4 regions of the Streptomyces sp. NPDC056452 genome follow, and region 4 is predicted to be linked to each of the others. Evidence: riboswitches for the same ligand, from Rfam matches in the RefSeq annotation. Region 4 holds a riboswitch; each other region holds the start of a gene.
What was found. Region 4 has a riboswitch for cobalamin ahead of metE (5-methyltetrahydropteroyltriglutamate--homocysteine S-methyltransferase). Riboswitches for the same ligand answer to the same signal wherever they lie in the genome.
Positions count from the first base shown of each region.

Region 1: another riboswitch for cobalamin. It lies ahead of ACFQ6X_RS22545 (ABC transporter substrate-binding protein); the one in region 4 lies ahead of metE (5-methyltetrahydropteroyltriglutamate--homocysteine S-methyltransferase).
Region 2: another riboswitch for cobalamin. It lies ahead of ACFQ6X_RS21970 (cobalamin biosynthesis protein); the one in region 4 lies ahead of metE (5-methyltetrahydropteroyltriglutamate--homocysteine S-methyltransferase).
Region 3: another riboswitch for cobalamin. It lies ahead of ACFQ6X_RS16600 (CbtB-domain containing protein); the one in region 4 lies ahead of metE (5-methyltetrahydropteroyltriglutamate--homocysteine S-methyltransferase).

Region 1 is NZ_JBHTRI010000023.1:32,277-39,948, reverse strand. It holds gene ACFQ6X_RS22555 (ABC transporter ATP-binding protein) at 1-524, opposite strand, end outside; partial or broken gene ACFQ6X_RS22550 (FecCD family ABC transporter permease) at 521-1,556, opposite strand; gene ACFQ6X_RS22545 (ABC transporter substrate-binding protein) at 1,601-2,668, opposite strand; cobalamin riboswitch at 2,700-2,884, opposite strand; gene ACFQ6X_RS22540 (acyl-CoA dehydrogenase) at 3,160-5,052, opposite strand; gene ACFQ6X_RS22535 (carbohydrate kinase) at 5,102-6,052, opposite strand; gene ACFQ6X_RS22530 (MFS transporter) at 6,214-7,566, opposite strand; gene ACFQ6X_RS22525 (helix-turn-helix domain-containing protein) at 7,563-7,672, opposite strand, start outside.
Region 2 is NZ_JBHTRI010000022.1:51,635-59,306, forward strand. It holds gene ACFQ6X_RS21950 (alpha/beta hydrolase) at 1-644, opposite strand, end outside; gene ACFQ6X_RS21955 (class II aldolase/adducin family protein) at 713-1,372, opposite strand; gene ACFQ6X_RS21960 (anion permease) at 1,688-2,950, shown strand; gene ACFQ6X_RS21965 (hypothetical protein) at 2,963-3,184, shown strand; cobalamin riboswitch at 3,348-3,475, shown strand; gene ACFQ6X_RS21970 (cobalamin biosynthesis protein) at 3,605-4,552, shown strand; gene ACFQ6X_RS21975 (cobyric acid synthase) at 4,549-6,174, shown strand; gene ACFQ6X_RS21980 (putative cobaltochelatase) at 6,171-7,672, shown strand, end outside.
Region 3 is NZ_JBHTRI010000014.1:141,615-149,286, forward strand. It holds gene ACFQ6X_RS16575 (DUF2199 domain-containing protein) at 1-69, shown strand, start outside; gene ACFQ6X_RS16580 (TetR/AcrR family transcriptional regulator) at 132-842, opposite strand; gene ACFQ6X_RS16585 (SDR family oxidoreductase) at 952-1,707, opposite strand; gene ACFQ6X_RS16590 (GNAT family N-acetyltransferase) at 1,854-2,384, shown strand; gene ACFQ6X_RS16595 (CbtA family protein) at 2,476-3,252, opposite strand; gene ACFQ6X_RS16600 (CbtB-domain containing protein) at 3,279-3,494, opposite strand; adenosylcobalamin (AdoCbl) riboswitch at 3,539-3,636, opposite strand; gene ACFQ6X_RS16605 (histidine phosphatase family protein) at 3,772-4,365, shown strand; gene ACFQ6X_RS16610 (4'-phosphopantetheinyl transferase) at 4,289-4,999, opposite strand; gene ACFQ6X_RS16615 (metallophosphoesterase family protein) at 4,996-5,901, opposite strand; gene ACFQ6X_RS16620 (subtilase-type protease inhibitor) at 6,344-6,787, shown strand; gene ACFQ6X_RS16625 (DUF5133 domain-containing protein) at 7,144-7,371, shown strand; gene ACFQ6X_RS16630 (hypothetical protein) at 7,636-7,672, opposite strand, start outside.
Region 4 is NZ_JBHTRI010000026.1:46,424-54,095, forward strand. It holds gene ACFQ6X_RS24420 (carboxymuconolactone decarboxylase family protein) at 1-382, shown strand, start outside; gene ACFQ6X_RS24425 (VOC family protein) at 636-1,004, shown strand; gene ACFQ6X_RS24430 (MerR family transcriptional regulator) at 1,071-1,808, opposite strand; gene ACFQ6X_RS24435 (DUF6194 family protein) at 1,883-2,344, shown strand; cobalamin riboswitch at 2,515-2,733, shown strand; gene metE (5-methyltetrahydropteroyltriglutamate--homocysteine S-methyltransferase) at 2,893-5,256, shown strand; gene ACFQ6X_RS24445 (isochorismatase family protein) at 5,417-6,073, shown strand; gene argB (acetylglutamate kinase) at 6,106-7,011, shown strand; gene ACFQ6X_RS24455 (GNAT family N-acetyltransferase) at 7,157-7,672, opposite strand, start outside.

The DNA of each region.
Region 1 (7,672 bases), on a different contig from region 4:
AGATGGTTCGTCGGCTCGTCCAGGAGGAGTTCACGAGGCCGCTGCGCGAGTGCACGGGCGATCTGGACGCGCTGGCGCTCACCGCCGGACAGGGTGTGCCAGGACTGCTCGGTGCGGTCGGCCAGGCCTGTACGCTCCAGCGCCTCACGCACGGCGTCCTCGTCCTCGCGGCCGGGCGCCGTCCAGGCACGGCGGTGCGGGATGCGGCCGAGGCGGACGACGTCCAGGACACTCAACTCGACCTGGGTCGTTGCGTGCTGGTCGACCACGGCGACGCGTCGGGCGACGGTGCGGCGGCCGGTCTCCGCGAGGGTACGGCCGTCGAGGGTCACCGCGCCCGCGCCCGGGCCGAGGACGCCGGCCATGATGCGGAGCAGTGTGGACTTGCCGGATCCGTTGGGCCCCAGGAGTCCGACCGTGGCACCGGGCGGCGGCGCGATGTCCACTCCGTCGAGGACGATCCGCCCGCCCGCTTCCCGCGTCACGCGCTCGGCCCGCAGGCCCTCGGTCGCGGCGGCGGTCATGTGGCCCTCCGGGTGCGGTACAGGACCAGCACGAAGGCGGGCACACCGATGAGGGCGGTGACCACTCCGACCGGTACCTCCTGCGGGTCTAGGACGGTGCGGGCCAGGGTGTCGACCCAGACCAGGAACACCGCCCCGGCGAGCGCGGTGACCGGCAGGAGACGCCGGTGCCCCGAGCCGGTCAGGGCGCGGGCCGCGTGCGGCAGGACGAGGCCGACGAAGCCGATGGCGCCCGCCGAGCTGACGAGCGCCGCGGTCAACAGCGCAGTGGTGCAGAGCAGCACGATTCTGGTGCGGGCGACATGGACGCCGAGGGTGGCCGCCGCGTCCTGGCCGAAGGCGAAGGCGTCGAGCGTACGGGCGTGTCCGAGGCAGATCAGCAGTGCCACGGCGAGCACTGCCGCGCACATCCACACATCGGTCCAGCCGACCCCGCTCAGGGAGCCGAGCAGCCAGAACAGCACACCGCGGGTCTGCTCGGCGTCGGCGGCGGTCATCACGACGAAGGAGGTGAGCGCGGAGAAGAGCTGCATCGCCGCCACACCGGAGAGGACGACCCGGTCGGTCGTCCCGCCGAGCGTGTGGCTGAGCAGCAGAACGAGGGCGAACGAGCAGAGGGCGCCGATGAAGGCACCGGCCGAGATCGACACCGCTCCCCCCACCCGCTCCGAGGATGACGACCACGACCGCTCCGGTGGACGCCCCCGAGGAGACACCGAGGACGAACGGGTCGGCGAGCGGGTTGCGCAGCAGTGACTGCATGACGGTGCCGCACACCGCGAGTCCGGCTCCGCACACCGCGGCGAGCAGGGTGCGGGGCATGCGCAGGTTCCAGATGATCCCGTCCCGGATCGGGCTGAGCCGCGAGTCCCCGGGGCCGAGATGGGCCGCCACCGCGGACCAGACGTCCGGGACCGAGATCCGGGCGGGCCCGATGGTGACGGCGACCGCGACGGACAGGAGCAGGAGCGCCGTCCCGCAGCTCCACAGGAGGCCGTCGCGCAGGACACGGACACCGGCCGGGCGTGACACCGGTGCCTCCGGTGCGCGTACGCCGGCGGCCTGTCGGGTGTCGGTCACCCCGCGAGCCCGAAGCCGCGCAGCCCTGCGGCCACGAGCTCCACGCCTTCGACGGTACGGATGGAGGGGTTCATGGCCTGGCCGCTGAGGAGGACGTAGCGTTTGTGCCGGACGGCGTCCATGTTCCTCGTGGCGGGATTGGACTCCAGGAACTGGATCTTCTTCTCGGCGCTCTCGGCGGTCTGCGACTTGCGGGTCAGGTCGCCGATGACCAGGACGTCGGGGTTGCGGTCGGCGACGGTCTCCCAGTTGATCTGGGGCCACTCCTCGTGGGTGTCGTCGAAGACGTTCTTCGCGCCGAGCTCCTCGGTGATGATGCCGGGCGCCCCGCAGCAGCCCGCGAGGTAGGGCGACTCGGCGTTGGCGAACCAGTAGAGCAGGGTGGCGTCCGATGCCTCGATGCCTGCGGTCGCCTTGCCGATACGTGCCCGGAGGCGGGCGACGAGCTCGTCACCGCGTTCCTGGACGCCGAACACCTTGGCCAGATCGTGCACTTCGGTGTAGACGCTCTCCATGGTCAGCGGCTTCGTACGGGAACCGTCCCCGCCTTTGCTGTTGTCCTTGGCGGTGCAGTCGGCCGGCGAGACGTAGGTGGGGACGCCGAGGTCCTCGAACTGTTCGCGGGGCGCGACACCGCCCTTGCCGAGCGTCGATTCGAACGAGGAGCTGATGAAGTCGGGTTCCTTGTCGAGGACCTTCTCCGAAGAGGGCCGGTTCTCGGCGATGCGGGGGACGCTCGCACTGGCCTTCTCCAGGCCCTTCATCACCGGATCGGTCCAGGTGGAGGTGCCCGCCAGCCGGTCGGCGAGGCCGAGCGAGAGCAGGATCTCCGTCGACCCCTGGTCCAGGGAGACCGCGTGGTGCGGGGCGGCCGCGACGGTGACGGTGCGTCCGCAGTTCTTCAGCGTCACGGGGTAACCGGCGGCGCCGGCGTCCTGCGTCGTCTTGTCGGACGAACCGCCACCGCAGGCGGTCAGCAGGACAAGTCCCGCCGTGAGCAGGGCGGTTCGGCGTACGGTACTGGCTATGGGCGGCACTGGGTCCCTCTGCGTCCTGGGGCTCATGCGCGGAGCCCGGTACGAAGCACCGCTCCCGGTACGGGAAACGGGTGCCAGCAGGTTTTCGGACTCGGGTTCATCCGGACGGGACGCCTTCCCGGACCCCGAGGGTGTCCAGTGGCCGTGGCCCCGCCCGTCCCCCTCACCGCTGCGCGTCAGCTCCGGTTTCGCACCGGATTCCCTGACTCCACGTGGAGTGTGACTGGCCTCTGCAAGCTATCACGCAGCTGAACGCAGGCCTCGGGGGCCGCGGCCGGCACGGCGGGTGGGGCGTCCCCCGCACCGGCCCCTCCTCGACCGGGACCTGCGCTCGGGGTCAGGACCTGCGCCGAACCGATTCTCCGGCTCTCACGTGCGGCGTCCACGCCGGCGGGCGAGTACGGACGCCGTGCCCCAGTACGCGAGCAGGACAACCCGCAGGCCGAGGATCTCGGCGGCCTCGCGCACACGCCGGGCCCCGGCCGCACCGGGTGGTGTCCGGACGGGCCGTCGGCCGCTCACCGTGCGGCCGGCGGCGAGGGCTCGGCCGGGCCCCGGTGCCAGGGGCCGTCCGGGTCGTCGTACGCGTCGGCGTAGTCCGGTCCTGCGATCGGCCAGTCGGCGAGCAGCTCTTCCGGCAGCGCGAAGGACTCGACCAGTTCGGGTGCGTGTGCGGCGACGGCCGCGATCAGTTCCTCGGTGGCCTCGGGCAGTTCGTCGACCTGCTGGGCGGTCAGGTGACCTGCCGCCAGCAGGTCCCCGCTGTTGCGTGCCACCCACTGGAGGGCGAACAGCCGCTGCAGCTCGGCCAGTCGCTCCCGGGCGGCCCCCTCGGGGAGCGTGGCCAGTGCCTCGGCGTACCCCTCGGCCGCCTGTCGGTACGCGTGGGCCTCGACCCCGCGCAGGGCGGCACCGGAGGCCGCGTTCCACCGCGCGAGCGCGTCGTCGTGCGGTGCCCGGAGCGCGCGTTCCCTGGCCCGGGTGAACCAGATCTCCTCCACCGCGTCGAGGAGCCTGCCGAGGAACCGGGGGTCGGCCAGCTCACCGGGGGTCCGGTCGGCCGGGATGTTGCCGGTCCCGTCCGCCGGGTCCTGCGAGGGGTCACCGGGTGCCGGTCCGGCGGCGAAGAACATGTCCGCCGCCGCCTTCGCGTGGACGGCGAGGTTGTCGCCCTCGGCCGTGATGGCGCCTTCGACCCCGGTGACCAGCTCCGTCATGCCGTTGTTCTCCAACAACGCCTGCGCACCGCAGCGTTCACGGCACTCGACGATGACCGCGCGGGCCTGCCAGGTGATCCACCCCTTGGCGACCGCCACCAGGCGTTCCGCCTCCGCCCTGTCCTCACCGGAGCGGCGCTCCCACCGGTCCAGAGCCCGGCGGTGCAGCAGGCTCATGGCGAAGACCGTGGCCATGGCCGAGGCGAGCGGCCCGTGGTGGGTCCGGTGGGCGTTCACCGGAATCTGCCCGGCACCCCGGGTGCCGGAGATCATGCGATGGCCGCCGTAGCGGACGGCGACCGCCAGCGTGGCGCGGGCGGATCCGGCCGCGCAGGCGCTCATGGAGATCCGCCCCGGGGTCACACGGCCGATGGATGTCAGGAAGCGGCGCCGCCGGTCGGCGGGGGTACTGCTGAACCCTCCGTCCCCGCCCGGCATCCTCCCGTCTCCCAGCAAGGCGTCCCGCCCCACGAACAGCCGGTCGAACGAGGTCAGGCAGTGGTCCACGGGGCTGCCCATCCGGGCCGGCAGGCGCCGGACCCGTACCCCTGGAAGGGCCTGTACGTCGTCGGTGAGCGGCACCAGGAAGAGGTGGACGCCGTGGTCCGTCCCGTCGGCGAGAAGGCGTGCGGCGACGAGCCCGGTCTTCGGTCCTCCCGCAGGACTGGTGTTGGGCATGAACTTCTGCGCCCCCGCGTTCGGGGTGTGCAGGACGAACCCGTCCCGCTCGCGGTCGTACGTCGCGGTCGTCTCCAGGGACGCCGCGTCGTTGCCGTGCGCCACCTCCGTACAGAGGAAGGCGCCGATGCGCCGCATCCCCAGAAAGTCGGACAGATCGCGGTCCGTGCCGGCGTCGTGGTCGAGAAGACTGCCGAGGAAGAGGCTGTAGTGGATGCCCGCAACGGTGGTGAGCGCGGGGTCCACCGGGCCCAGCCATTCGTGCAGGGCGGCCAGCGCGCGCGGGTCGGCGGCGAGGCGGGCTCCGCTGTCGAGGGACCGGTTGAGGATCCGCAGCCGGTCGTAGGCGAGGGAGAGCCGCTCTTCGGGGGTACCGCCCGCGGGGCGGCGGAACGGTTCTGTACTGATCAGCCGCCGCCAGAAGCCGTGCTCCCGGCGGAAGTCCGCGCCGAGGAGGACTCCGGTCAGCAGATCGGCCGTGGACGGTTGGACGGTGTCGGTAAGGGTCACGGTCATGAAGGACTAAACGACCGGGGCGGGCGGGAGGACACCGGCGGCCCCGTCCTCAGGCCGCCCTGGGGACAGGCGCCCCGGTCAGTCCCGCCGCCAGCTCCTCCTCGTCGGGCGGAAGGGCACCGGCCCGTGCCACGGTCACGGCGGCCGAAGCCGAGCCGTGGCGCAGCACGTCGCCCAGCGTCCCGGTGTCCAGTGAGCGCAGCCGTGCGCGGCCGCCCTCCCCGAGCAGTCCGTGCGCTGCCAGGGCGTGGAGCGTGCCGGACATGAACGCGTCGCCCGCTCCCACCGTGTCGACGACCCGGACGGGCACCGCGTCGACGCGCAACGTCGCACCGGGAAGGAACGCCAGCGCCCCCTCGGCACCCCGCGTGACGAGGACGACCGCCGGGCCGGAGCGCAGCCACAGCTCGGCGGTCTTCTCGGGTGCCTGACCCGGGTACAGCCACGCCAGGTCCTCGTCGCTCGCCTTGACCACATCGCTGAGGGCGACACAGCGTTCTACCCTGCGTACGGCCTCGGCGCGATCTCCCATCAGCTCCGGCCTCACATTCGGGTCGAAGCTGACGGTCGCGCTCGCCCGGAGTGCTTCGACGGCGGCGAGGACAGTCCCGGCCCCGGGCTCGACGACGGCGGCGATCGACCCGGTGTGCACGTGCTGCGCCGGACGCTCCGGCGTCACGGGGGCCAGTGACCAGGTGATCTCGAAGGTGTACGTGGCCCGCCCCGCGTCGTCCAGGGTGACGGCGGCGGACGGCGTGGGCGCGCCGCACCCGTCGGTGCGCACACGGACCCCCGCCGAGGCCAGATGGTCCCGGATGAGCCGTCCGTTCGCGTCCTGGCCGAGCTGGGTGAGGAGCGTGGTGCTGCGACCCAGCCGGGCCAGACCGTACGCGACGTTCGCGGGGCTGCCGCCCGCGTGGACACGGTCTGCCGCGCCCGGCTCCCGGACGATGTCGGCGACGCATTCGCCGATGACCAGCAGAGCGGGTCTGTCGAGCATGAGGAAGGTCTCCAGGAGTGGCGCCGGGCGGGGGTGTCAGGCACGCGGGGTCGCCGGACACGCTGCCGCCGATTCTGCCTCGTGCGCAGGGGGTGCCGGGAGACCCCGTGCCCGGCACGTGCAACGAAGGCGTCCTCGCGCGCGGCGGCACGGAGCAGCCGTCAGCCGATGCCTTCTCCCGTGGCGGATTCCGGCCGGCCGCTGAGCTGCGCGGCCGGGGCGTCGGCACGACGGGCCCACAGGAGGGCGCCTGCCAGCAGCACCGTGGCACCGAGCAGCCAGGGCAGGGGGCCTGCGGGCAGCACGCCCGTGACCAGCCCTCCGGCCGCCCCGACGAGCTGCAGCGAGAGGGACTGCACGGAAAGAGCGGTCGCGCGGCCCGAGGTGTCGACGCGGCGGTGCAGGAGGTCGTTCTCGCTGGGACCGGCGGCCCCGAGCCCCAGGTACACCAGCGCGTATCCGGCGACGGCCAGGGTCAGGGAGGCCGCTCCGGTGGAGGACACGGTCGCGGCGAGCACCAGGAGCCCTGTGGAGCTCGCCACGAGGCTCGCCAGCACCGCACGCTCGCTGCCGCCGGCGAACCGGGCGACGAGCGGGGCGATCTGGCTGCCGAGCGCCGAGCAGACGAACCCGGCGGCTGCCAGTCCCGCGAACAGCACCGCGCCGGACTCGGAAGCTCCGGTGACGGCGGCGGCGCGGCCGGGCGTGAGCAGTTCGAGGGCGGCCAGCGCGGTCCCGGCGGCACCCGCGGTCATCAGGATGCGGCGGATCAGCACGTCCCGGGCACCCAGCCGAAGCCCCGCGCCGATGGCCGCCGGAACACCGCGCAGCACACCGCGCAGGGTGGCCGGGGGGCGGGGAGGTTCGGGGAGCGCGGTGAGGGCGTAGAGGACGAAGACGGTCTCGACGGCCACGCCCAGGAGCACGGGGACGGAGAGCGGCAGGACGAGGTCGGAGGTGTACGCGCGCAGGCGGGCGCCGACGTCCGGGCCGAGGCCGAGCAGCCAGGGCAGCGCACCGCCGAGCAGCATGCCGAGTGCCAGGGCGGCCGAGGAGGCGGCGGCGCCGCGCGCCAGTCCCGTGCGCAGGTCGGCGTCGGGGCCGGAGCGGGCGTGCACTGTGTCGACGTACCAGGCTTCGGCCGGTCCGCTGGACAGGGCCCGGCCCGCGCCCATGAGCGCCATGCCGAGGGCGAGGACCCAGCCGGCCGTTCCGAGTCCTATGAGGATGAGGGCGCACACGTTGAGGATTCCGGCGCCCGCCAGGACGGTGCGGCGGCCGATGACGTCGGAGAGGCCGCCGGTGGGGAGTTCGAGGGCGGCGGCGGTGAGGGAGTGCGCGGCGAAGGCCGCGGCGACGGCGGCGAGGGCCAGGCCCCGTTCGGTGAAGAGCAGCACCATGGGGGCGGCGGTCAGGCCGGCCGGCAGCCAGAACAGGAACGACACCGCGACGAAGCGGCGCCGCGCGGTGCGTTCGTCCAGCCCTGTGTACTCGGTGGGCGCGGGCCGGGTCACGAGGTGCCCTGGGAGCGCGGGCCGGCCTCGGACGTGACGTCCGAGCGAGTGCCGCCGGAGCGTGTGTCGCGCTCGGGGTCCGCTTCGCCGCGCGGATCTGTGTCGG
Region 2 (7,672 bases), on a different contig from region 4:
AGGTCGCGCCACTCGGACTCGCCGAGGTGGCCGAGCCCGTCCGGCGAGCGGGGTGCGCCGGCGTCACCGCGGTAGGCGAGGTCGAGCACCGGGAACTGCTGCTCCTGCAGGAATCCCGTCACGTTCAGGGGGTGTTCGCGGGTGGTGCCGAGGCCGTGCACGGTGATGACCCAGGTGTCGCGTGCGCCGGGGAGGAACCAGGCGGGCAGGGCGCCCAGCTCGCCGGGGACCTCGACCTCCTTGTACGCGAGGCCGAGTGCGCCGAGCGGGTCGCCGCTGTGGAGCACGGGGGTGAGGCGGACCTTGGCGCCCGGTTCCAGGCTGCCCCGGGTGACGCGTTCCAGCCTGCGCACGACGGTGTCGGCGGAGTCGTGCGGTGCCTGCTCGACGACCGGGCCGACGATCGCGTGGACGTCGCGGCCCACCAGTCCGTACGTGCCGGGGCGCAGCGCGGCGAAGGAGCGGGTCAGGGTGACCTGCCCGGGCGCGGTGGCGTGCACCGTGAGTCTGCGGTCTCCGGGGAAGGGGCGTGGCGACGGGGCCCCGAGGGCGGCGTCGCTGGCGTACCGGCCGGCCGCGACCGCTGCCGCTCCGACGCCGAGGATCGTGGAGACGGCTGCTGCCGTCGCTGTTGCCGGGCGCACGGCTCCAGTGTCCTGGGCTACGGCGCGGGCTGCCAGTGGGACGGGGCCGTACGGTGCCGGCCCCGGGCTCAGCCGGGCTGGCCGTACCCCTTCAGGGCGTCCTGTACGTCGCTCAGCTGGGCGCGCGAGAGCAGGGACGGGTGGCGGCCGGGCACGGAGCTCGCGGTGAGCCAGAGCCTGCACATCCATTCGAGCTGGGCGGTGCGGTCGTAGGCCTCGTCGAGGGTGTCGCCGTAGGTGACCGTTCCGTGGTTCTGCAGCAGGCAGCCGGTGCGGTCGCGCAGGGCGGTGAGCATGTTCCCGGCAAGCTCCCGCGTCCCGTACCGGGCGTAGGCGGCGGTACGGACGGGGCCGCCGAGCATGGCGGCGGCGTAGTGCACCAGCGGGACCTCGTCGACGAGGGTGGAGACGGCCGTGGCGTGCACCGCGTGCGTGTGGACGACGGCGGCGGCGTCGCTGTTGCCGTAGACGGCCAGGTGGAGGGGGAGCTCGCTGGTCGGGGTCATGGTCCCGAGGACCTGGCGCCCTTCGAGGTCGACGCCGACCGCGTCCCCGGGGCCCAGCCGGTCGTAGGGCACTCCGCTGGGGGTGACCAGGACGATTTCGCCGACCCGTGCCGACACGTTGCCCGAGGTGCCGACGACGAGTCCGTCCGCGGCCGTCCTGCGGGCCGTCGCGACGACGCCGTCCCATGCCCGCTCGATCGCGTCCCGGTCCTGATCATTCATGCGGCGATCCTAGGGGCCTGCGTCCGGATCACGCCGGGTCCGCGGGGTCCCGCCAGGACCTGTCGGGCGAAGCCGTCGCGAAGCACGTGACCGATGTCTCTCCAATGGGGCAAATGCGGCAGACCAGATGCGGTGCGGAACCCGGCGAAGGCCGGTTCCCGCACCGCCGCGGGCCGGTGCAACCGCCCTCGGCGCACACAAGCGGAATGCCTGTTCGCGCTTGGAGTCACCGCACCGCCCTGCCCAGTTCATCTTCCGTTCACCCAGGTTGCTTACGTTCCTACAGCCACTGACGTCGAACGATTGCCTGGGTAAATGGAACACATCACGCTGCTGCTCGCGATCGTGATCGTGACAGCTCTCGTGTTCGATTTCACGAACGGTTTCCACGACACCGCCAACGCGATGGCCACCACCATCTCGACCGGCGCCCTCAAGCCCAAGACAGCGGTGGCCATGTCCGCCGTTCTCAACCTCGTCGGCGCGTTCCTGTCGGTGGAGGTCGCCAAGACGATCTCCGGCGGGATCATCAACGAGAACGGCCTCAGAACCGAGGTCATCTTCGCGGCGCTCGTCGGCGCCATCCTGTGGAATCTCCTGACCTGGCTGGTGGGTCTGCCCTCCAGTTCCTCCCACGCACTCTTCGGCGGCCTCATCGGCGCCGCGGTGATGTCGGCCGGCTGGTCCTCGATCAACGGCGGCACCGTCGTCACGAAGGTCCTCCTGCCCGCGATCGCGGCCCCCCTCGTCGCCGGCCTGGCCGCGCTGCTGGCCACGAAGCTGACGTACCGCCTCAACCGGAAGGTCACCGACGAGGCGCAGCTGAAGTCGACCGCCAAGGGCTACCGGGCCGGACAGATCGCCTCGGCGGGTCTCGTCTCGCTCGCCCACGGCACCAACGACGCCCAGAAGACGATGGGCATCATCACCCTGGCCCTGGTCACCGGTGGCGTGCTCGCCCCCGGCTCCAACCCGCCGGTCTGGGTCATCGCCTCCGCCGGTATCGCGATCGCGATGGGCACCTACCTCGGCGGCTGGCGCATCATCCGCACCATGGGCAGCGGCCTCACCGAGCTCAAGCCGCCGCAGGGCTTCGCCGCCCAGACCAGTGCGGCCACGGTCATCCTGGCCTCCTCGCACCTCGGCTTCTCCCTCTCCACCACCCAGTCCTGCTCCGGCGCCGTGATGGGCGCCGGTCTCGGACGCAAGGGGGGCGTGGTCCGCTGGTCCACCGCCACCCGCATGTTCATCGCCTGGGGCCTGACCCTGCCGGCCGCCGGTCTGGTCGGCGCGGGCGCGGAGTTCCTCACCAAGCAGGGCCCCTGGGGTGTCGGCGTGGTCGCCGTGCTCCTCGTCGCGGGCTCCGCTGCCATCTGGCTGCTGTCGCGCCGCAAGCCGGTCGACCACACCAACGTCAACGCGACGGACGCCGAGCCCGCGGGCGTCGTCACCACCGCCATCGCGGCCGTCAGCCCGCCGCCCGTCGGCTCCGGCGTCCCGGACCTCAAGACCACCATCCCGGCCCCGGCCCCGACGGCCGGATCCCCGGCCGACCCGGCCCGACCGGCCACGGTGTAAGGACAGATCCGTATGAACATCGACTGGGCAGCTCTCGCCTCCGTCTTCGGCGTCAGCCTCGTGGTCACCGTCGCACTGGTCGGCCTCTTCACCCTCGGCATCATCGGCCTCTCCAAGCAGGCATCGGCGGTGCAGTCCGGAGGGTCTCTCACGCTGGCGCGCACCGGCGCGTACGCCTGCTTCGGGCTGTGCGCGGCGGCGGTCGCCTACGGGATCTATCTGATCGTCGTCTGACCACCCCGGCGCCGAGCCGCCGTCTCCTCCCGTCGGGCCGGACACACCACGTGTGTGTCCGGCCCGATGTGCGTCTGCGCACACTGCACTCCCGCAGGTCAACGGCAGGTTGACGGGCGTTCACGGGGCGTGGTGGACTGCCGGTGCCATTTACGGCGACAGGAGAGGAAGCCGGTGCGAATCCGGCGCGGTCCCGCCACTGTCACCGGGGAGCAGGCCCCCACACGGAAGTCACGGTCCGGCACGGACTGGAAGGCCGGGGGAACTGCGGATCCGGAAGCCAGGAGACTCTCGTCGCCGGTCACGTCGAACCAGGGCGCGGACCCTGAGTTAAGGACATCTGCCATGCCTGGCTGCCGTGCGTCGGTCCCTGTGTCACCCGCTCCGAAGGTCGTTCGAGGCACGACGGCCGGCTGAACCGTGCGAGCCGACCGCATCTTCGCGTACGGCGCCACCGCCGGATTGATCGGCGACCTGCTGCTCGGTGACCCCCGGCGGGGCCACCCCGTCGCCGCCTTCGGGCAGGCCGCGGCAGGCGTCGAGAGCCGGCTGTGGCGCGATCACCGCGGCTGGGGCGCCCTGCACGCGCTGGTCTGCGCCGGGGGCGCCGCCGGTGCCGCCGCGCTGGCCGCTCGTGCCGTACGGAACCGTCCCGCCGCGGCCGTGGCGCTGACCGCCGCCGCCACCTGGTCCGTCGTCGGCGGTACGTCGCTGGGGCGGGAGGCCCGCGCCATCGGCGGCGCGCTCGCCGCCGGTGACATCGAGGTGGCCCGCGAGCGGCTGCCGCACCTCTGCGGACGTGACCCCCAGGCCCTCGACGGACCCCAGATCGCCCGCGCGGTGGTGGAGTCGGTCGCCGAGAACACCTCCGACGCCGTCGTCGGCGCCCTGGTGTGGGGCGCCATCGGCGGTGTCCCGGGCCTCGTCGGGTTCCGGGCCGTCAACACCCTCGACGCCATGGTCGGCCACAGGTCGCCGCGCCACCGGCGCTACGGCTGGGCCTCGGCCCGTCTCGACGACCTCGCCGGCTGGCCCGGTGCCCGCCTCACCGCCGTGCTCGCCGTGGCCGCCGGCGGCCGTCCGCGCGAGGCCGTGCGGGCCTGGCGGGCCGACGCGGGAAAGCACCCGAGCCCCAACGCGGGCCCGGTGGAGGCCTCGTTCGCGGGTGCGCTCGGCGTGCGCCTCGGCGGGACCCTCGCGTACGGCGGGCGGGTCGAGCACCGGCCCGTGCTCAACGGGGCGACCGGCCGGGACGTGCACGTAGCGGATATCGAACGCGCGGTGCGGCTTTCGCGCCGTGTGAGTGTGCTGGCCCTCGGCGTGTGTGCGGCCGCGCGGCTGGCCTCGGGAAGGAGAGGCCGGGCATGAACGGCGGACAGGGCGGCGGGCTGCTGGTCGCGGGGACGACCTCGGACGCGGGCAAGAGCGTCGTCACGGCGGGTATCTGCCGGTGGCTGGTGCGCCGGGGGGTGAAGGTCGCGCCGTTCAAGGCGCAGAACATGTCGCTGAACTCGTTCGTGACCCGCGAGGGTGCGGAGATCGGCCGGGCCCAGGCGATGCAGGCGCAGGCCGCCCGGGTGGAGCCGAGCGTGCTCATGAATCCGGTGCTGCTCAAGCCCGGCGGTGACCGCTCCAGTCAGGTCGTCCTGATGGGGAAGCCGGTCGGCGAGATGAGCGCGCGCGGCTACCACGGCGGGCGCCAGGAATCGCTGCTGGGGACGGTCGTGGACTGTCTGGAGCAGCTCCGGGGCACGTATGACGCCGTGATCTGCGAGGGGGCGGGCAGTCCGGCCGAGATCAATCTGCGGCGCACGGACATCGTGAACATGGGCATCGCGCGTGCCGCCCGCTTCCCGGTGCTGGTCGTCGGGGACATCGACCGGGGCGGGGTGTTCGCCTCGTTCTTCGGTACGACGGCGCTGCTGAGCGCCGAGGACCAGTCGCTGGTCGCCGGGTACCTCGTCAACAAGTTCCGCGGCGATGTGTCGCTGCTGGAGCCCGGCCTGGACATGCTGTACGAGCTCACCGGGCGCCGTACGTACGGGGTGCTGCCGTTCGCCCACGGCCTCGGCATCGACGAGGAGGACGGGCTGCGGGTGTCGATGCGCGGCGCCGTGCGGGAGTCGGTCGTCGCGCCGCCCCACGGGCAGGACGTCCTGAGGGTCGCGGTGTGCGCCGTGCCGCTGATGTCGAACTTCACCGATGTGGACGCGCTGGCGGCCGAGCCGGGCGTGGTGGTGCGGTTCGTGGACCGGGCCGAGGAGCTCGCCGACGCGGACCTGGTGATCGTGCCCGGTACGCGCGGCACGGTGAAGGCGCTGGCGTGGCTGCGCGAGCGGGGGCTGGCCGACGCGCTGCTGCGGCGGGCCGCCGAGGGGCTTCCGGTGCTGGGGATCTGCGGCGGGTTCCAGGTGCTCGGTGAGTCCATCGAGGACGAGGTGGAGTCGCGGGCGGGGCTGGTCGACGGGCTGGGGCTGCTGCCGGTGCGGATCCGGTTCGGCCGGGAGAAGGTGCTGGGCCGGCCTGTCGGGTCGGCGCTCGGAGAGCCCGTGGAGGGGTACGAGATCCATCACGGGGTCGCCGAGGTGCGCGGCGGCGAGCCGTTCCTGGACGGGTGCCGGGTGGGCGCCGTGTGGGGGACGCACTGGCACGGGTCGCTGGAGAGCGATGCGTTCAGGCGGCGGTTCCTGGCGGAGGTGGCGCGGGCGGCCGGACGGCGGTTCGTGGCGGCTCCGGACACGAGTTTCGCGGAGCTGCGGGAGGAGCAGCTGGACCGGCTGGGGGATCTGATCGAGGAGCACGCGGACACGGATGCGCTGTGGCGGCTGATCGAGGAGGGGTCGCCGGCGGGGCTGCCGTTCGTGCCGCCCGGGGCGCCGCGGGGGGCTGGGGCTTCTGTCCCTTCCCCAGGCCGGGGCTCCGCCCCGGACGCGCAGCGAACGCCTGATGTGGCTGGACCCATTGTGCATGTGACAGAGGAGGCACCGTGAGTACCCCGTATCCCTTCACCGCCATCGTCGGACAGGACGATCTGCGGCTCGGGCTGTTGCTGAACGCCGTCAGTCCGGCCGTCGGCGGCGTTCTCGTGCGGGGCGAGAAGGGCACCGCCAAGTCCACCGCCGTGCGGGCGCTCGCCGCGCTCATGCCGGAGGTGTCCGTGGTCTCCGGGTGCCGGTTCTCGTGCGATCCGGTCGCGCCCGACCCGGCGTGTCCCGACGGTCCCCACGAGGCCGGGACCGGCGTGTCGCGCGCCGCGCGGACCGTGGAGCTGCCCGTCGGCGCGTCCGAGGACCGGCTCGTGGGTGCGCTGGACATCGAGCGGGCGCTCTCGGAGGGGGTGAAGGCCTTCGAACCGGGGCTCCTCGCCGACGCGCACCGCGGGATCCTGTACGTGGACGAGGTCAATCTGCTCCACGACCACCTGGTGGACCTGCTGCTCGACGCGGCGGCCATGGGTGCCTCGTACGTCGAGCGCGAAGGTGTCTCCGTACGGCATGCGGCGCGGTTCCTGCTGGTGGGGACGATGAACCCCGAAGAGGGCGAGCTGCGACCGCAGTTGCTGGACCGCTTCGGGCTGACCGTCGAGGTGGCTGCCTCCCGCGACACCGACCAGCGGGTCGAGGTCGTACGGCGGCGGCTCGCGTACGACGACGATCCGGACGGGTTCGCCGCCCGGTGGGCGCAGGAGGAGGGCGCGTTGCGGGCGCGGATCGCCGCCGCGCGTGTCCTGTTGCCCGAAGTGGTGCTCGGGGACGGTGTGTTGCGGCAGATCGCCGCGACGTGCGCGGCTTTCGAGGTGGACGGCATGCGTGCCGACATCGTCATGGCCCGCACCGCTACGGCGCTGGCCGCGTGGGCGGGGCGCGATGAGGTCACCGCCGAGGACGTGCGGCAGGCCGCGCTCCTTGCGCTCCCCCACCGGCGGCGGCGGAACCCCTTCGACGCGCCCGGGCTGGACGAGGACAAGCTGGACGACACCCTCAGGGACGCGGCCGACGACGCGGACGGGGGCGACGACGATCCGGATCCCGACGGGCCGGGTGGCGGCGGGCTGCCTCCTCAGGGCGGCGGTCCCGACGCGGAGGGCGGTCCGGGCACGGAGAACGGACCGGGCACGGAGAGCGGTCCCGAGGAGGAGAGCGGTCCCGGATCCGGCCGTCCCGACGCGCCCGCGCCGGCCGGCGGCGGGGAGCAGCAGCCGGTACGCGCCTCGGAGCCGTTCCGCACGAAGATGCTCAGCGTGCCCGGTCTCGGCGAGGGCGCGGCCGGGCGGCGGTCCCGGGCGCGTACCGAGCACGGGCGCACGACGGGGGCGCGGCGGCCCCAGGGGTCGCTGACGAAGCTGCACCTCGCGGCGACCGTGCAGGCGGCGGCGCCGCACCAGCGGGCGCGCGGGCGGTCCGGCCGGGGCCTCGTCGTACGGCGTGACGACCTGCGGCAGGCGACGCGGGAGGGGCGCGAGGGAAACCTGGTGCTCTTCGTGGTGGA
Region 3 (7,672 bases), on a different contig from region 4:
GAGGACTCCGCCGACCTCACCTGGGCCCAGCGGGTCTGGCGTTCCCTCGCCTGCTCGGATCCTTCTTGATCCGACAACGTGCGCCTCGGGTCGGCATCGGTGGTACGGATCCGAAGGCAGAGACCGACCTGTCAGCTCTTCCCGTCCCCCTGCGCCGCATTCGACACCCGGTCCAGCCATTCGTTCATCAGGACCGATTCCGCGGCACTGAGGCCGGACCCCTTCGACCGGTTCAGCAATGCCCTCAACCGGACTGCAGCTGAGGGAACTTCGGCCTCCACCGGCTCGGCGACGCGCGCGTCCGGGGTGAAGACGGCGGCGTGCACAGCGTCGCGTACACGCGTGCGCACGCTGTCGTCCGAGAACGTCGCGGGGCGGGATACGAGCATGAGGGCGACACCCGTATTGGCCGACATGATCATCTGGGCGGCCAGTTCAGGAGTGACGCGAAGCTTCCCCTGTTCCGCAGCCCGCTCCAGGTCACGGGTCAGGATCCGGTGGGACTCGAGCGCCGCGGCGGGCGGTGTGCGCATCGCCGGGGAGTTCATCAGCCGGTACAGGTTCGGGTTGCGCAGGGCGAACTCGATGTGGCTGTCCCAGCCGTTGCGGAGGTCCTCGACGGGGTCCGTGGACGCGCCGCGTTCCCGCTTCGTCGCCAGGTACGCGTCGTAGCCGTGGTCGACCACCGCCGACAGCAGCCCTTCCTTGTCCCCGAAGTGCCGGTAGAGAGCCGGTGCGCCGACCTGGGCCGCCTCGCACACGGCCCGGGTGGAGATGTCCCCGTCCGGGGACGCCGCGACGAGCTCGGCGGCCACTTCGAGGATGCGTGCTCGGGTACTCACCGCACGGACGCTATCAAGCGGTGCACGGCCCGGTTCGCGCGCCCGTGCGGGGAACGGCACACCGTCGGGGCCTGTCCGGGAGGGTCGCGGAGGAGGGCCGCCCGGTCCGTCACACGATCCCCCCGTTGGCGCGCAGCACCTGGCCGTTGACCCAGCGGGCGGGGCCGGCGAGGAACGAGACGACCTCCGCGATGTCCTGCGGCGTGCCCAGCCGTTCGAGCGGCGGCTGGGCCGCCATCCGCGTGATGGTCTCCTCATCCTTACCGTCCAGGAAGAGCGCGGTGGCGGTCGGGCCCGGGGCCACGGCGTTGACCGTGATGTCCCGGCCGCGCAGCTCACGGGCGAGGATCAGCGTCATGGCCTCCACCGCTCCCTTGGTGGCGGCGTAGGCGCTGTATCCCGGGAGGGCGAGCGAGAGCACCGAGCTGGAGAAGTTGATGATCGCCCCGCCGTCGCGGAGGCGGCGCGCCGCCTGCTGGTCCACGACGAAGGTGCCGCGGATATTCGTGCGGTGCATCCGGTCCAAGGCGTCCAGGTCGGTGTCGACCAGTGGTGCGAGCGTCATGACTCCCGCGGCATGGACGACCACGTCGATCCCCCCGAAGGCGGCCTCGGCCGCGTCGAAGAGTGCGGCTACGGCCGTCTCGTCGGCGACGTCCGCCTGAAACGCGAATCCCTCGCCACCTGCGGAGATGACAGCCTCTACGGCCGCTTCCGCCTCGGTCTTGTTGCCCGCGTAGTTGACGACGACGGCGAATCCGTCGGCCGCGAGCCGCTCGGCGCTCTCGCGGCCGATGCCTCGCGAGCCCCCGGTGACCAGGGCGACCCTGCGCGGCGCGGTGGTGTGCTGCTGTTGCTCACTCATGACCTGCTCCTGCGATAGAGGGGCCCCGGCCGTCTCCGCGACCCGACACGAACAACGCTAACACCATTACCGTAGCGACGCTACGTACCGTCGCGTACCGAAACTCGCATGCGTCGGCCCCTGTGGAGGTGATACTCCGGCCTGTCATGGACAACCTCATGACGACACGCCTCCTGCTGCACCCGCTGAGCGCGGCCGAAGCCGCATCGGTGGAGGCGGGTGAACCGCCGGCAGGCACGCTCTGGGCACCCGGATACCCCGGGGACGGGGACCGCGGTGTCGCCCGCCGCTTCCTGGAGACCTGCGCGGACGCCGGCAGCCCCCAGCCGTTCGGCGCCTACGAGATCCGCCGCCGCGCGGACGGCCACGTGATAGGTGGCGTGGGCTTTCACGGAAGGCCCGATTCCGACGGCCGGGTGACGATCGGCTACGGCTTGATCCCCTCGGTTCGTGGCCTGGGGTACGCCTCCGAAGCGCTACGGGCCCTTCTGGCCTTCGCGCGTTCCCAGGGGGTCGCGTCCGTGAAGGGCGACGCCGATCTCGACAACACCCGGTCGCACCACGTCATGGCAGCGGCCGGTATGCGGCTGGTCGGCGAGGACGACCGGCTCAAGCACTTCCGTATCGACTGGAGCACGAACCGGGCGGACGTCTGGACCATGACGCCTGACGCCTGAACTTCGGGCTCCGCCCGGAGCCCGTACATGACGGAACCCGCCGGGAATCCCGGCGGGTTCACTTGCCGTAGGCCCCTACGGGGCTCGCGGGTCAGCTCACGGCATCGGCCGGGCGGGGTGCCGTACGGTCACCCGCCGACGACGCGGTACGGGCGGCCGGTACGAGAAGCCGCTCGGTCAGGTAGCCGAAGACGAGACCGAAGGCGGTCCAGAGCGTCGCCTGGACGGCGAGCGTGGACAGCCGGAACTCCCACAGCAGGCTGGCCGGGAAGTCCGTGCCGACCTCGTTGAACGAGGGCAGGAAGGCGTAGGCGAGCCCGATCAGGAGGACATAGCCGGCGCCTGCGGCAGTCGTCGCGTTCCAGTTGCCCAGACGGGGTGCGAGACGTTTGCCGAGGATCACGGCGGCAACGGCCAGCAGCACGCTGAGCGCGACCATCAGGAAGAACATGCCGGTGCGCTGTCCGATGGTGTCGGGGTTGCCGACAGCCGGCGGGTTCGCCGGGTACTTCAGGAACGGCACGACGTACACCGTCAGCAGGGCCCCACCCGCGACGAGTGCGGCCGTGGCCCTCGGGCCGAAGCTGCCGATGCGGCCGAGGGCGTAGCAGAAGACGAGTGCGGCGATGCCGCCGATGGCCACGCCGAATACGAGGACACCGGTGGCGAGCCCGCCGGTTGCCTGCATCGTGCGGCTGACGAGTTCCTCGCCGCCGCCGTGGTCGTGGGTGTGTGACTCTTCCAGCGCGATGGCGGCGTCCACGCGGGACTCACCGAGGAAGTAGGCCACGGCAAGGGCGAGCGCGCCGGCCACGAGGCCGGCGAGCATGCCGCGGACGAGCAGAGCTCTGACCGATACGGAGTTCATGGAACGTTCCCCTGATTCCCGGAGTTTCAGTGGCAGGGGAATCCGAGGAGGTGGCGTCCGTCGTGGACCCACTCGTGCACGGACTCGCCCGCGAAGACCGCGGTGGCGCCCTGCTCGGCTCCGACGAAGTACAGCAGGACGAGCATCAGGATGCCGAAGAAGACGGCCCAGGGGGCAATAGCCTTCAGGGAGATGGGGGTGATCGCGGGTGCGATCGCAGCTGGGGCAGCAGAATGTGCCATGGCAGAACCTCCTGTGGGAACACGCGTCCCTGTCGTGGTGCCTGAGACGAAGGTGCCGGGTCTGACTTTCCCGCAGAACGAGCGGGTACACAGTGGCGCGACCGTGCCGGATTCTCACCGGACTTCCGTTCACACCTCGTCTTGGTTGCCGCGACCATACCGCCTGTTGCTCGGGCGCCGCCACGGTGCAACCGTCCCGGTCACGGCCCGCGGCGCGGGCCGTGTTCCCATGGGGCGCCTACGCATCGGGCAGTTGTTCAAGAAGGGGAGGGCGAGCATGACGGTACGGGTGATGTTGATCTCACCGGCCATGAATGCCGCGTCGAGGGAGGCGCGCTTCGAGGGTGACGCACCGTTGGACGAGGCGGGTCTGCGCAGGGCCGGGGACGCCGCCGGTGACGTACCGGGAGCCGACCGGTACGTGCGCGGTCCATCGGAGCGCTGCCGGCAGACCGCTCAGGCGCTCGGGCTCGACCCTCGTGCCGAACCTGCTCTCCGCGACTGGCACATGGGGCACTGGAGCGGGCAACGGCTGTCTGACGTGAGCGCCGCCGAACCCGACGCCGTGTCCGCCTGGCTGAGCGACCCTTCGGCCGCCCCGCACGGGGGCGAGTCGCTCCTGGACCTGGCTGCCCGGGTGGGCAGTTGGCTGGAGACCCTGGCCGGGGACGGCGATGTGCGGGTCATGGCCGTGGTCGAACCCGCGGTCGTCCGCGCGGCGGTGGTCCAGGCGCTGGATCTGCCGGTACAGGCCTTCTGGCGGCTCGACGTTCCCCCGCTCGCGCTCACCGAGCTCAGCGGACGGTCGGGCCGGTGGAACCTGCGGTGCGGTCGCCCTCCGGAGGCACGTGGGGCAGGGCGATCGCGGTAACCGCGAACCCGTCCTGGACCAGCCACTTTCCCTCGAACGACCCCGGTATCCCGGGCGCCGTACGGTGCAGCTGTGCCGTGAAGGTGCCCCGGTGCCGAATCCCTTCACCCCGGCGGAATTCGACCTCGGCCTCGTCGAAGTCGAGCTCGATGCCGGTGAGCGGGTACCAGGTCTTGAAAACGCTCTCCTTGGCGCTGAAGAGCAGCCGGTCCCAATGGGGGGCCACGCCGCCCGCCACGGGCCCGATCCGCCGCCGCTCCGACGGAAGCGAAATGACCTCCCACACGTCGGCCGGCAGTGCTTCGTCCGGTTCCGCGTCGATGCCGAGTGCGCGCACTTCGGACGCCCGGGCCAGCACCGCGGCTCGGTAGCCCTCGCAGTGCGTCATGCTGCCCACGACGCCCTCGGGCCACAGGGGCGCCCCCCGGTGGCCGCGCAGCACCGGTGTGGGCGGCAGCCCGAGGGCCGCCATGGCTCGTCTCGCGCAGGCGCGCACGGCCGCGAACTCGTGCCGGCGCTTGTCCACGCTGCGAGCGACCAGTTCCGCTTCCTCGGGGTAGAGCGTTCCCGCCGGAGCATCCGCCTCGAAGGTGTCCGCGCAGGCGACGTACTCGGGCACCAGTTGCTCGATCACGCCTCCTCCCCCGGCCCGTCCGGGGGCTGTTCGCCCGTGTAGGGAAGGATCTGACGCAGCAGGCCACGGGGGTGGCCACGTTTGCGCCACTCCCTGGGGTAGCCGATCGAGACCTCCTCGAAGCGCACTCCGTCGAACCAGGTCGTACGGGGGATGTGGAGGTGCCCGTAGACGACGGCGGCGACGTTGAAGCGGCGGTGCCAGTCGGCCGTCAGTTCCGTGCCGCACCACTGGGCGAACTCCGGGTACCACATGACGGATGTGGGTTCGCGCACCAGCGGCCAGTGCCCGGTGATGACGAGAGGGACGTCCGGGTCGTGCGCGGCGAGCCGCTCCTCGGTCTGCGCCACCCGCGCCCGGCACCAGTCGTCCCGGGCGGGGTAGGGGTCGGGGTGGAGCAGGTACTCGTCGGTGCAGACGACGCCGGCCTCGTGCGCCTTGGCCAGGGATTCTTCCTTGGTCATCGTTCCGGGGGCCCTGAAGGTGTAGTCGTACAGCAGGAACACGGGGGCGACGGCCACCGGCCCGTCCGCTCCCTGCCACCGGGGGTACGGGTCCTCCGGTGTCGTCACGCCGAGCTCGCGGCACACCTGGACGAGGTGCTCGTACCGTGCCTGTCCGCGCAGTCGTACGGGATCCTTGTCGACGGTCCACAGTTCGTGGTTGCCGGGGGTCCACACCACGTGGGCGAAGCGGCCCGCCAGCATCTCCAGCGCCTGTGCGACCTCCTCGGCCTGCTCCGCCACGTCGCCCGCGACGATGAGCCAGTCATCGTCGTGCGACGGGTGCAGCTTGTCGGCGATCGGACGGTTGTCGGTGATCCCGAGATGGAGGTCGCTGACGGCGAGAAGCCGGCCCCGCCCCGGCGGCGATTGGCGGGCCGGGTCGCTCAGTTGACTCATTGTTCGAATTTACCGTCCTGCTCGCTCCGCCGGGCCTCTTGTCCTCGGCGCGTCCCCTCCGCGGCACGCCTCCCTCGGCCGCCGTGGAACACCCGGCGAGAGCTCCGACGGACCTCGGCGGTTCGCTCCGAAAGCCGCGACCACAGGTCGCCTCCAGAGCTGCTCAAGCACTGCTTTCCGGCCGAAGCCTGCGGTTTCACGCGAAAACCAGATCGACATCACCGCAGGTCAGGCGGTAGTTCGCGGTTGTACCACTGCAACCTGTCCATATGGCGGACACCCGGCACGAGGCGTTCACACCACGTCCGAGCTGCCCGAACGGCCATTCGGTAGGTCCGTCTCGCGGAGGTTGGGCCGGAAAGAACTGATCGATGTGCACTCACTCCCCGCAGGCGCAAGACTCCCCACCGCAATCACCACTTCACGCAAAGGAGCTTCACGCATGCGTTACAACCTCGGCAGATTCTGCGTAATCGCCACGGTCTCCACACTCGTCCTGTCGGGCACAGCAGCCATGGGCGTCGCGCAGAGCCGGCCCGCTCAGCCGACCAGCCTCTACGCCCCGTCGGCCCTCGTCCTGTCGGTCGGCAAGGGCAGCGCCGACGAGGTCACCGTCCAGCGGGCCGTCACCCTGAGCTGCGCGCCCCGCCCGCAGGGCACGCACCCCGCGCCCGCTGCGGCGTGTTCCGAACTGCGCGCGGTCAACGGTGAGTTCGCCCGGCTGACCACGCCGCGGTCGCCCGGGAAGTGCACGCGCCAGTGGGACCCCGTCGTCCTCGACGTGACCGGTGTGTGGCAGGGCCGCAGCGTCTCCTGGTCGGCCGGCTTCGGCAACGCGTGTGAGATGCAGGCAAGCCTGGGCGAAGGACCGGTCTTCGCCTTCTGATCGAGCCGTGCGCCGCACGTGGTCGAAGGGCCCGGTCGGCGGGGGTGCTGACCGGCTCGGACCTGCGCCATGCGGCCGCCGGCGCTCGCGGCCAACGGAGTCGGCAGGGAACCTGCGCCGCTTCGGCCGGGTGCCGACTCGAGGCAGTTCGGCACCCGGGCTCCCGAAACTCGTTGCCACGACACCGTCGCCGCCGTCCCGACCTGCCGTCGGGGCAGCCTGGGTGCCCCGACGGAAGCGGCCTCCGCACGACCACGGTTCGAATCCGCCCGGGCATTCAGAGGGTGGTCTGGACGTGAGGAACTGGGGTAGGCGGGTCGCCGAATGACTCGTGAGCGAGCGAAAGGGAGACTCCGGTGCTGATGGCCCATCCTGCGGTACTGCGGAACCTTGTCGATCAGTACGACACCCTGCGCATTCTGCGCGCAGAGAACGGTGACGCGGAGGTGCAACGACGCATGGACGACGTCGCCTACACGCTCTGCGTGGCCACGGGCACCCGGGACATCGACGCCGCACTCATCGCCGCACGCCACCAATTGCCGGGCGCGCGCCCTCAGGACGACTCCGTCCTCACCACCTGAGGGAACTGAGCGCAGGAGCCGCTGTCGCCGTTGTCGGGCGGCAGCGGCTCACGTTCAACAGGCCTGCGCTCTGCAGTCGTTGAGCAACGTCGTGTTCCTGTGACCAGGAGCCCAGGTCGTGGCCGTGGTGGCACGACCTGGGCAGGAACCGGCCCGGGCCGGTGCCCGTCAGCCGACGTCCACGTTCGGCACCCGCGTCATCGTTCGCGCGAGCCGCCGCACCCTGGGGCCTCCTGTCCCGTTCTCGCGAACGAGGACCGGACGTCACCCCGTCGACTCGTCCGGGGTCGGGTGTTCCGGG
Region 4 (7,672 bases):
GGTTCACACCGGTGGCGTCGACCCGCTCGTGCTCGAGCTGGTCCATCTGCGGACCAGCCAGGTCAACGGCTGCAGCCCGTGCGTGTTCGCCGGTGTCGACTCGGCGAAGAAGCAGGGTGAGACGGAGGAGCGGCTGCACAACGTGGTCACATGGCGGGAGACGCCCTTCTTCACGGAGGAGGAGCGGGCGGCGCTCGCGCTGGCCGAGGCCGCCACCCGGATCCAGGACGGCGCACCGGGCGTGACCGACGAGATCTGGGATGCCGCCGCCGCCCACTTCGACGAGAAGCAGTTGTCGGCGATCGTCCTGAGCATCGCGATGACCAACTTCTTCAACCGGATCAACCGCACGACACGGGAACAGGCCGGGAAGACCTGGTGAGCGGGGCGCTGTGTACGTCTTCCGACGGGCCACGCGGAGACGGGCGATCCGATGGATCCCCCCGGACGCGCGATCGAGGTGATCACCCACCGGCACCCGTGGCCTGAGGGTGCCTGGCCGGGGACCGCAATGCGGGACCCGGCCGGGCGCCCTGCGGGCGGCAGAAATCGGTTCGCGCGGCGTGGGCCTGATCAATACCGTGTGACACCCGACGAGTTCGAGTCCACGCCCTCCCGGCTGTCACGGAGTTGCCATGCCCCCGCAGATGAAGCTGACGGCGATCACACTCGACTGCGCCGATCCCGAGGTGATGGCCGCCTTCTACCGGGAGGCCACCGGGTTCGAGCTCCACCCGAAATCCGATGCCGACTTCGCCGGCGTCACCCGTGCGGACGGACTCGTCATCGGCTTCCAGCGGGTCGACGGCTACCGCGCTCCGCGCTGGCCCGGCCAGGCAGTGCCGCAACAGAGCCACCTCGACTTCACGGTCGAGGACCTGGACGAGGCGGAGTCCCTGCTGCTGGAGTTGGGCGCGACCAAGCCGGAGCACCAGCCGGGCGGGGACAGGTGGCGGGTCCTCACCGACCCGGCCGGGCATCCCTTCTGCCTGACCAGAACCTGACGCGGGAAGAACGAACGGCCGGCCCCGCGGTGCGCCTGTCAGTGCCTGCCGGTCCCGCCCCCTGGTTCAGAGGCCGGGACCGGATGTCCGGTGTGCGGCACCGAGGACGGCGCCGAGTGCGGCGGCAGCGTCGAGAAGGGCGCGGGAGCGAAGCGTGATGCTCGCGTCCCGGGCCGCCAGCCCGGCTCGGACGTCTTGCGACCGGTCTCCGCGCCTCAGCCCGGGCATCAGGTTCCGGAGCGGCCCGATGCGGTACCCGGCACTGCGGAGCTGGTGGACGATCCGGGCGTCCCGGGCCTGGGCCGGCGAGTACCGTCGGGTTCCTCGCGGGGGCACCCGGTCCGGGACGACGAGCCCCTCGGCGTCCCAGTGCCGCAATGCCGAAGGGCGCACTCCGAGCGCGGCGGCCAGTTCGGAGACATTCATGGAGTCCGAAGGGCGCACGTCTTCGACGGGCTCGGCAGAGATCGCTTCCGCGGCCTCCCTGGCGAGCCTGAGTTGCGCCCGTTCCCGGTCGAGTCGCGCGTGTGCCGCGTCGAGGAGTGCGAGTACCTCCGAGATCGGGCACCGGTGCAGGGCGCGAACGATTCGCTTGGCCTCGACCGGGCCTGTGCCGACGGCGAGGGCCCGGTAGGCCAGCGCGGAGTGCAGGTGGACCTCTTCGTAGATCCGGTAACCCGCGGTGGTGCGCGTCGCGGGCGGCAGGACACCGTCGCGCTCGAGATTGCGCACCTGCTGAACCGAGCATCCGGCACGACGCGCGACATCGACGGTGCGCATGACCGGCGATTTGAGAGTTCCCACCAGCAGTGCTCCTGCCTTCCGACCGTCGTTCGCCTCAAAGTCTCCACGAGCACATTAATGAAACGCTTGAAGACATGAACATCGACGAGATCATCGGCTTTCTGGGAAACCTCGACGGGGTCCTGGCCATCAGTCCGGGCCCCGACGACGGCTCACCGGAGATCAGCTGGGGAGACACGTTCTTCTACTACTCTCCTGGCGGTGTCGCGCCGGGAGCGACCCAGCCGTTCGCGACGATCGTGACGAAGAACTATCCGGGCGACGCGAGTTCGCGCCTGGACCGCCCGGACACCTTCCGCGTCAATATCGCGGCGGGGAAGGAAGCCTTCGTCGCCCGGACCGGCCACGCGCCGCGCGAACCAGGCGTCGACGACGACCCCGGCGTCACCGATACCGTGATCGCACATCCCGTCTACGGCTCCGCCGGCTGGCTCGCGGTGGTGAACCCGGGCCCCCGGACCGGCACGGCGACCCGCGAGCTGCTCCACGCCGCCTATCGACTCGCACGTTCACGCCACGAGCGACGCACCGGGTAGCGCCGATCCGGTCGGCCGGATGCCGGCCGGACGAGCGTGCCGTCAGCCGCCCGGGGCCGGGCCCGGATCCGCCTGCTGCGCCCAGGGCGACGGCTCGCCGAACGGATCCCGGTGGCTCACGTCACGTTCCGGAGTGTGAACAATGGCGGCCGAGGGGCGGCTCGCCCTCTAGCCTTGCCCGTGCAACTGGTTCGCCCTGTCCGCCAGGCAGGCGCGTCGCAAGAGGGAACCCGGTGGGAATCCGGGACTGCCCCGCAGCGGTGAGTGGGAACGACCTCCGTCATACGCACTGGATTCCGAATGGAGTCCGGGAAGCGACGGCCAGTAGGAATCTGCCCCGGCAGATGCGCCCGCGAGTCCGAAGACCTGCCAGTTGCCCGTACGTGACCTACCACGTGCGGATATCCCGGTGACCTCGTGGGCGGGTCGGCGTACATACCGGACGGAACCTCACGCCGTGGCGTGCCCAGGATCCGTCCGGTTCGTCCTCCCTTCGCGTCCGTGTCCCGTCCCGGGATCTCAGGAGTCGTCTCGCGAAGGAGATTTCCGTGACAACGAAGTCCGCAGCAGCGGCATCGGCGGCGCACGCCACCGTGTACGGCTACCCCCGCCAGGGCCCGGACCGGGAGCTGAAGAAGGCCGTCGAGGGTTACTGGAAGGGCCGCGTCACCGCCGACGCCCTCCGCCGGACCGCGGCGGACCTGCGCCGCTCCACCTGGCGGCAGCTGGCCGGGGCCGGCGTCCACGAAGTGCCGACCGGCGACTTCTCGTACTACGACCACGTCCTGGACACGAGCGTCATGGTCGGCGCTGTCCCCCCGCGGCACCGTGCGGCCGTCGGATCCGACGCTTCCCCGAGCTCTCGGCTTCGCTCGAGCAGGGGATGCCCCATGGACGTCTACTTCGCGATGGCCCGCGGCACTCAGGATGTCGCGCCGCTCGAGATGACCAAGTGGTTCGACACCAACTACCACTACCTCGTACCGGAGCTCGGACCGGACACCGTCTTCACCACCGACTCCACCAAGCAGGTCACCGAGCTCAAGGAGGCCCTCGCGCTGGGTCTCGCCGCCCGCCCTGTGCTGGTCGGTCCGGTCACCTACCTCCTGCTGGCCAAACCCGCTCCCGGGGTGGCCGCGGACTTCCGACCGCTGACTCTCCTGGACCGGCTGCTGCCGGTCTACGCCGAGGTGCTCGCCGACCTCCGCGCCGCCGGTGCCCAGTGGGTGCAGCTCGACGAGCCCGCCCTGGTCCAGGACCGCACGCCGGCCGAACTCGACGCCGCTGCCCGCGCCTACCGTGAACTCGGCGGTCTCGCCGACCGCCCCAAGGTGCTCGTCGCCTCCTACTTCGACCGGCTCGGCGACGCCCTCCCCGTGCTGGCGAAGGCCCCGGTCGAGGGCCTCGCCCTCGACTTCACCGGCGCCGCCGCCGCGAACCTCGACGCGCTGGCCTCGGTGGGCGGGCTCCCCGGCAAGCGGCTCATCGCCGGAGTGGTCGACGGGCGCAACATCTGGATCAACGACCTCGAGCGGTCGCTGTCCACCCTGGGTACGCTCCTGGGTCTCGCCGGCCGGGTCGATGTGGCCGCCTCCTGCTCCCTCCTGCACGTTCCGGTGGACGCGGCGGCCGAGCGGGACATCGACCCGCAGATCCTGCGCTGGCTCGCCTTCGCCCGGCAGAAGACGACGGAGATCGTCACCCTGTCCAAGGGCCTCTCCCAGGGCACCGGCGCCATCGCCGCGGAGCTCGCGGCCAACCGGGCCGACCTCGCCTCGCGGGCGAACTCCCCGATCACCCGCGACCCTGCCGTACGGGCCAGGGCCGCGGCCGTCACCGACACGGACGGCCGCCGCTCCCAGCCCTACGAGGAGCGGGCAGCCGCGCAGCGCGCCCACCTCGGCCTGCCTCTGCTGCCCACCACGACGATCGGCTCCTTCCCGCAGACCGCCGAACTGCGCACGGCCCGCGCCGATCTGCGGTCCGGCCGTATCGACTCCGCCGCTTACGAGCAGCGCATCGAGAGCGAGATCCGCGACGTCCTCTCCTTCCAGGAGAAGGCGGGCATCGACGTCCTCGTGCACGGCGAGCCCGAACGCAACGACATGGTGCAGTACTTCGCCGAGCAGCTCACCGGCTACCTCGCCACCCAGCAGGGCTGGGTCCAGTCCTACGGAACCCGCTACGTCCGCCCGCCGGTGCTGGCGGGCGACATCTCCCGGCCGCATCCGATGACGGTGCGCTGGACCTCGTACGCCAACTCGCTCACCGACCGTCCGGTCAAGGGCATGCTGACCGGGCCGGTGACCATGCTCGCCTGGTCCTTCGTCCGGGACGACCAGCCGCTCGGCGACACTGCGCGCCAGGTTGCGCTCGCCCTGCGCGACGAGGTGAACGACCTCGAATCGGCGGGCACTTCGGTCATCCAGGTGGACGAACCCGCCCTGCGCGAGACCCTTCCCCTGCGCGCCGCCGACCGTCGCGCCTACCTGGAGTGGGCCACCGAGTCCTTCCGTCTCACCACCGGGGGCGTACGCCCGGACACCCAGATCCACACCCACATGTGCTACGCGGAGTTCGGCGACATCGTCCAGGCGATCGATGATCTCGACGCCGACGTCATCAGCCTGGAGGCCGCCCGCTCCCATATGCAGGTGGCCCGCGAGCTGGCCGCTCACGGCTACCCGCGCGAGGCCGGGCCGGGCATCTACGACATCCACTCCCCTCGGGTGCCGAGTGCCGAGGAGGCAGCCGCCCTCCTGCGCAAGGGGCTCGAAGCCATCCCGGCGGAGCGTCTGTGGGTCAATCCCGACTGCGGCCTGAAGACCCGCGGCTGGCCCGAGACCCGTGCGTCGCTGGAGAACCTGGTCGCGGCCGCCCGCACGGTGCGGGCCGAACTGCCGCAGTCCTGATGTGAGTCGAGGGCCGGAAGCCGGGTGCGGAAGCACCTGCCTCCCGGCCCTCGACGCCGGACAACCTGAACCAGCCCACCGAAAGTTAGGTTAGGCTAATCTAAGGAGCTACGGAGTTCGCACGCAGTCGTGCACGCGTCATCAGGGAGGGGAAACGCCCATGGGCCTGCCCGACGTCGACTCCTACCCGATGCCGGCCGCCACCGCCCTTCCCCGCTCGCGTGCCGCGTGGCGAATCGATCCCGCACGGGCCGCACTGCTGGTCCACACCATGCAGAACCACTTCGTCGACATGTTCCCGGCAGGGCGTTCCCCCGTGGTGGAGCTCGTGGACAACATCGCGGCACTCCGGGAACTCGCGGGGAGGCTGGGCATACCGGTCGTCTTCACCGCCGAACCGGCCGGACAACTGCCGGGACAACGTGGGCTCGTCGGCGAACTGTGGGGCCCCGGCATCGGGGGCGAACCGGAGGCCGCCGCAGTCGTCGCGCCCCTCGCACCTCGCGCCGGCGAGCATCTGCTGGCCAACGTGCGCCCCAACGCCTTCCTGCGCAGCCATCTCGGCAGACTGCTGCGTGCACAGGCCCGCGACCAGCTCATCGTCTGCGGGCTGCACGCACACCGTGGCGTCCTGCTGACGGCCACGGACGCCTTCATGAACGACATCCAGCCGTTCGTCGTCGCCGACGCGGTGGCCGACTTCTCCGCCGAGCAGCATGCCAGGGCCCTCGACTGGGCCGCGGACAGCGGCGTGGTCTGCACGACGGACCGTCTACTGCGTGATCTTCTCCCGCACCGGGAGCCGAAGAACGCGTGACCACTCGTGAATTCAAGAAAGCAGGAGCAGCGATGAGACCGGTCGTCACGGACCGCGCGGACGCGGACCAGTCCGGTGGGCTGCTTCTCCGGCCGGAACGGCGGGGCACCGCCGTCGTCATCAAGTTCGGCGGCAACGCCATGGTCGACGCGAGCCTGCAGCGGACATTCGCCCAGGACGTCGTGGAGTTGTGGCGTGCGGGCCTGCGCCCGGTCGTCGTGCACGGCGGCGGGCCGCAGATCAGCTCGATGCTCGACCGACTTGGCCTGGAGACCCGCTTCGAGGCGGGCCTGCGGGTGACCACGCCGGAGACCATGGAGGTGGTCCGCATGGTGCTGACCGGCCGGGTCCAGCGGGAACTGGTCGGGCACATCAACGACCACGGGCCGTACGCCGTGGGCATGACGGGCGAGGACGCGCACACGATGACGGCCGTGCGCCGGCCCGCCTGGGTGGACGGCCGGCCGGTGGACATCGGTCTCGTCGGCGACGTCGTGGACGTGAACCCGGGCATGGTGCGGGCGCTCCTCGACCAGGGGCACATCCCGGTGGTCTCCCCCGTGGCCCGCGGTGAGGACGGGCAGGTCTACAACGTCAACGCCGATCTCGCGGCGTCGGCCCTGGCCGTTGCCCTCGGAGCCGAACGGCTGGTGGTCCTCACCGACGTGGAGGGACTGTACGCGAACTGGCCGTACAGCACCGAGGTGATCGAACGTCTGACAGCCGACGCACTCGACAAGATGCTGCCGGGGCTGGCGAGCGGCATGCTGCCGAAGATGGAGGGCTGCCTTCAGGCCGTGCGCGGCGGCGTGCGCACGGCTCATGTGCTCGACGGCCGCGTTCCGCACGCGGTGCTGCGTGGCGTGCTCGGCGAGAACGGCCCCGGCACCACCGTGGTCCCTGACGACAGCCCGGACCACGACGAACAGACCGGCTGACCGCAGGCGCCCGTCCCTGAAGCCGAGCCGGGGGCGGGATCAACACCACCCGTGCCGAATGCGAGCATGCGCGAAAGGACTTCACCGGCGCCATCGCGCGGTGAGGTCCGGCGGCGGAAACCGCCGGACGCGGACGTGCCGACGGTCACAGGGCCCTGGCGAGGATCCTTGCGTTGCGCCGGGGATCCAGGGACTCAGCCCAGGACCGGGGCGCCGGGCCCGCCGTCGAGGGCGCGAAGCCGTAGCGGAGGAACAGAGCCCCGTCGCCGGTCGTCGCCGTGAACAGGGAACCGAGCGACTGGGCGCGCGCCATGGCCAGCACCGCACGCAGGAGCGCGGCGCCCACTCCCTGCCCCTGACTGTGCGCGGCCACGCAGAAGTTGTACAGAACGCCCGTGGATCCGCGGCACTCCCCCGGCTCGGCAGGGTGCACGCGCAGGCCCACGCAGCCGTCGAGGCGGCCTGCGGCCTCCGACACGAAGAAGTCGGTCGCACGGGTGGCGTAGAGCGAGGCGGGACGCTCCCGCAGTGCCCCCGAGCGCATGAAGGGCCGGGACAGTCCGGCGAGTGCGGCAGCGTCCCCCGCACGGGCCGAACGCACGGAGGGCGTCGGCGCGAGGAGCGCAGGCGACAGGGGGGCGGGACGCGGCGTAGCCGTGAT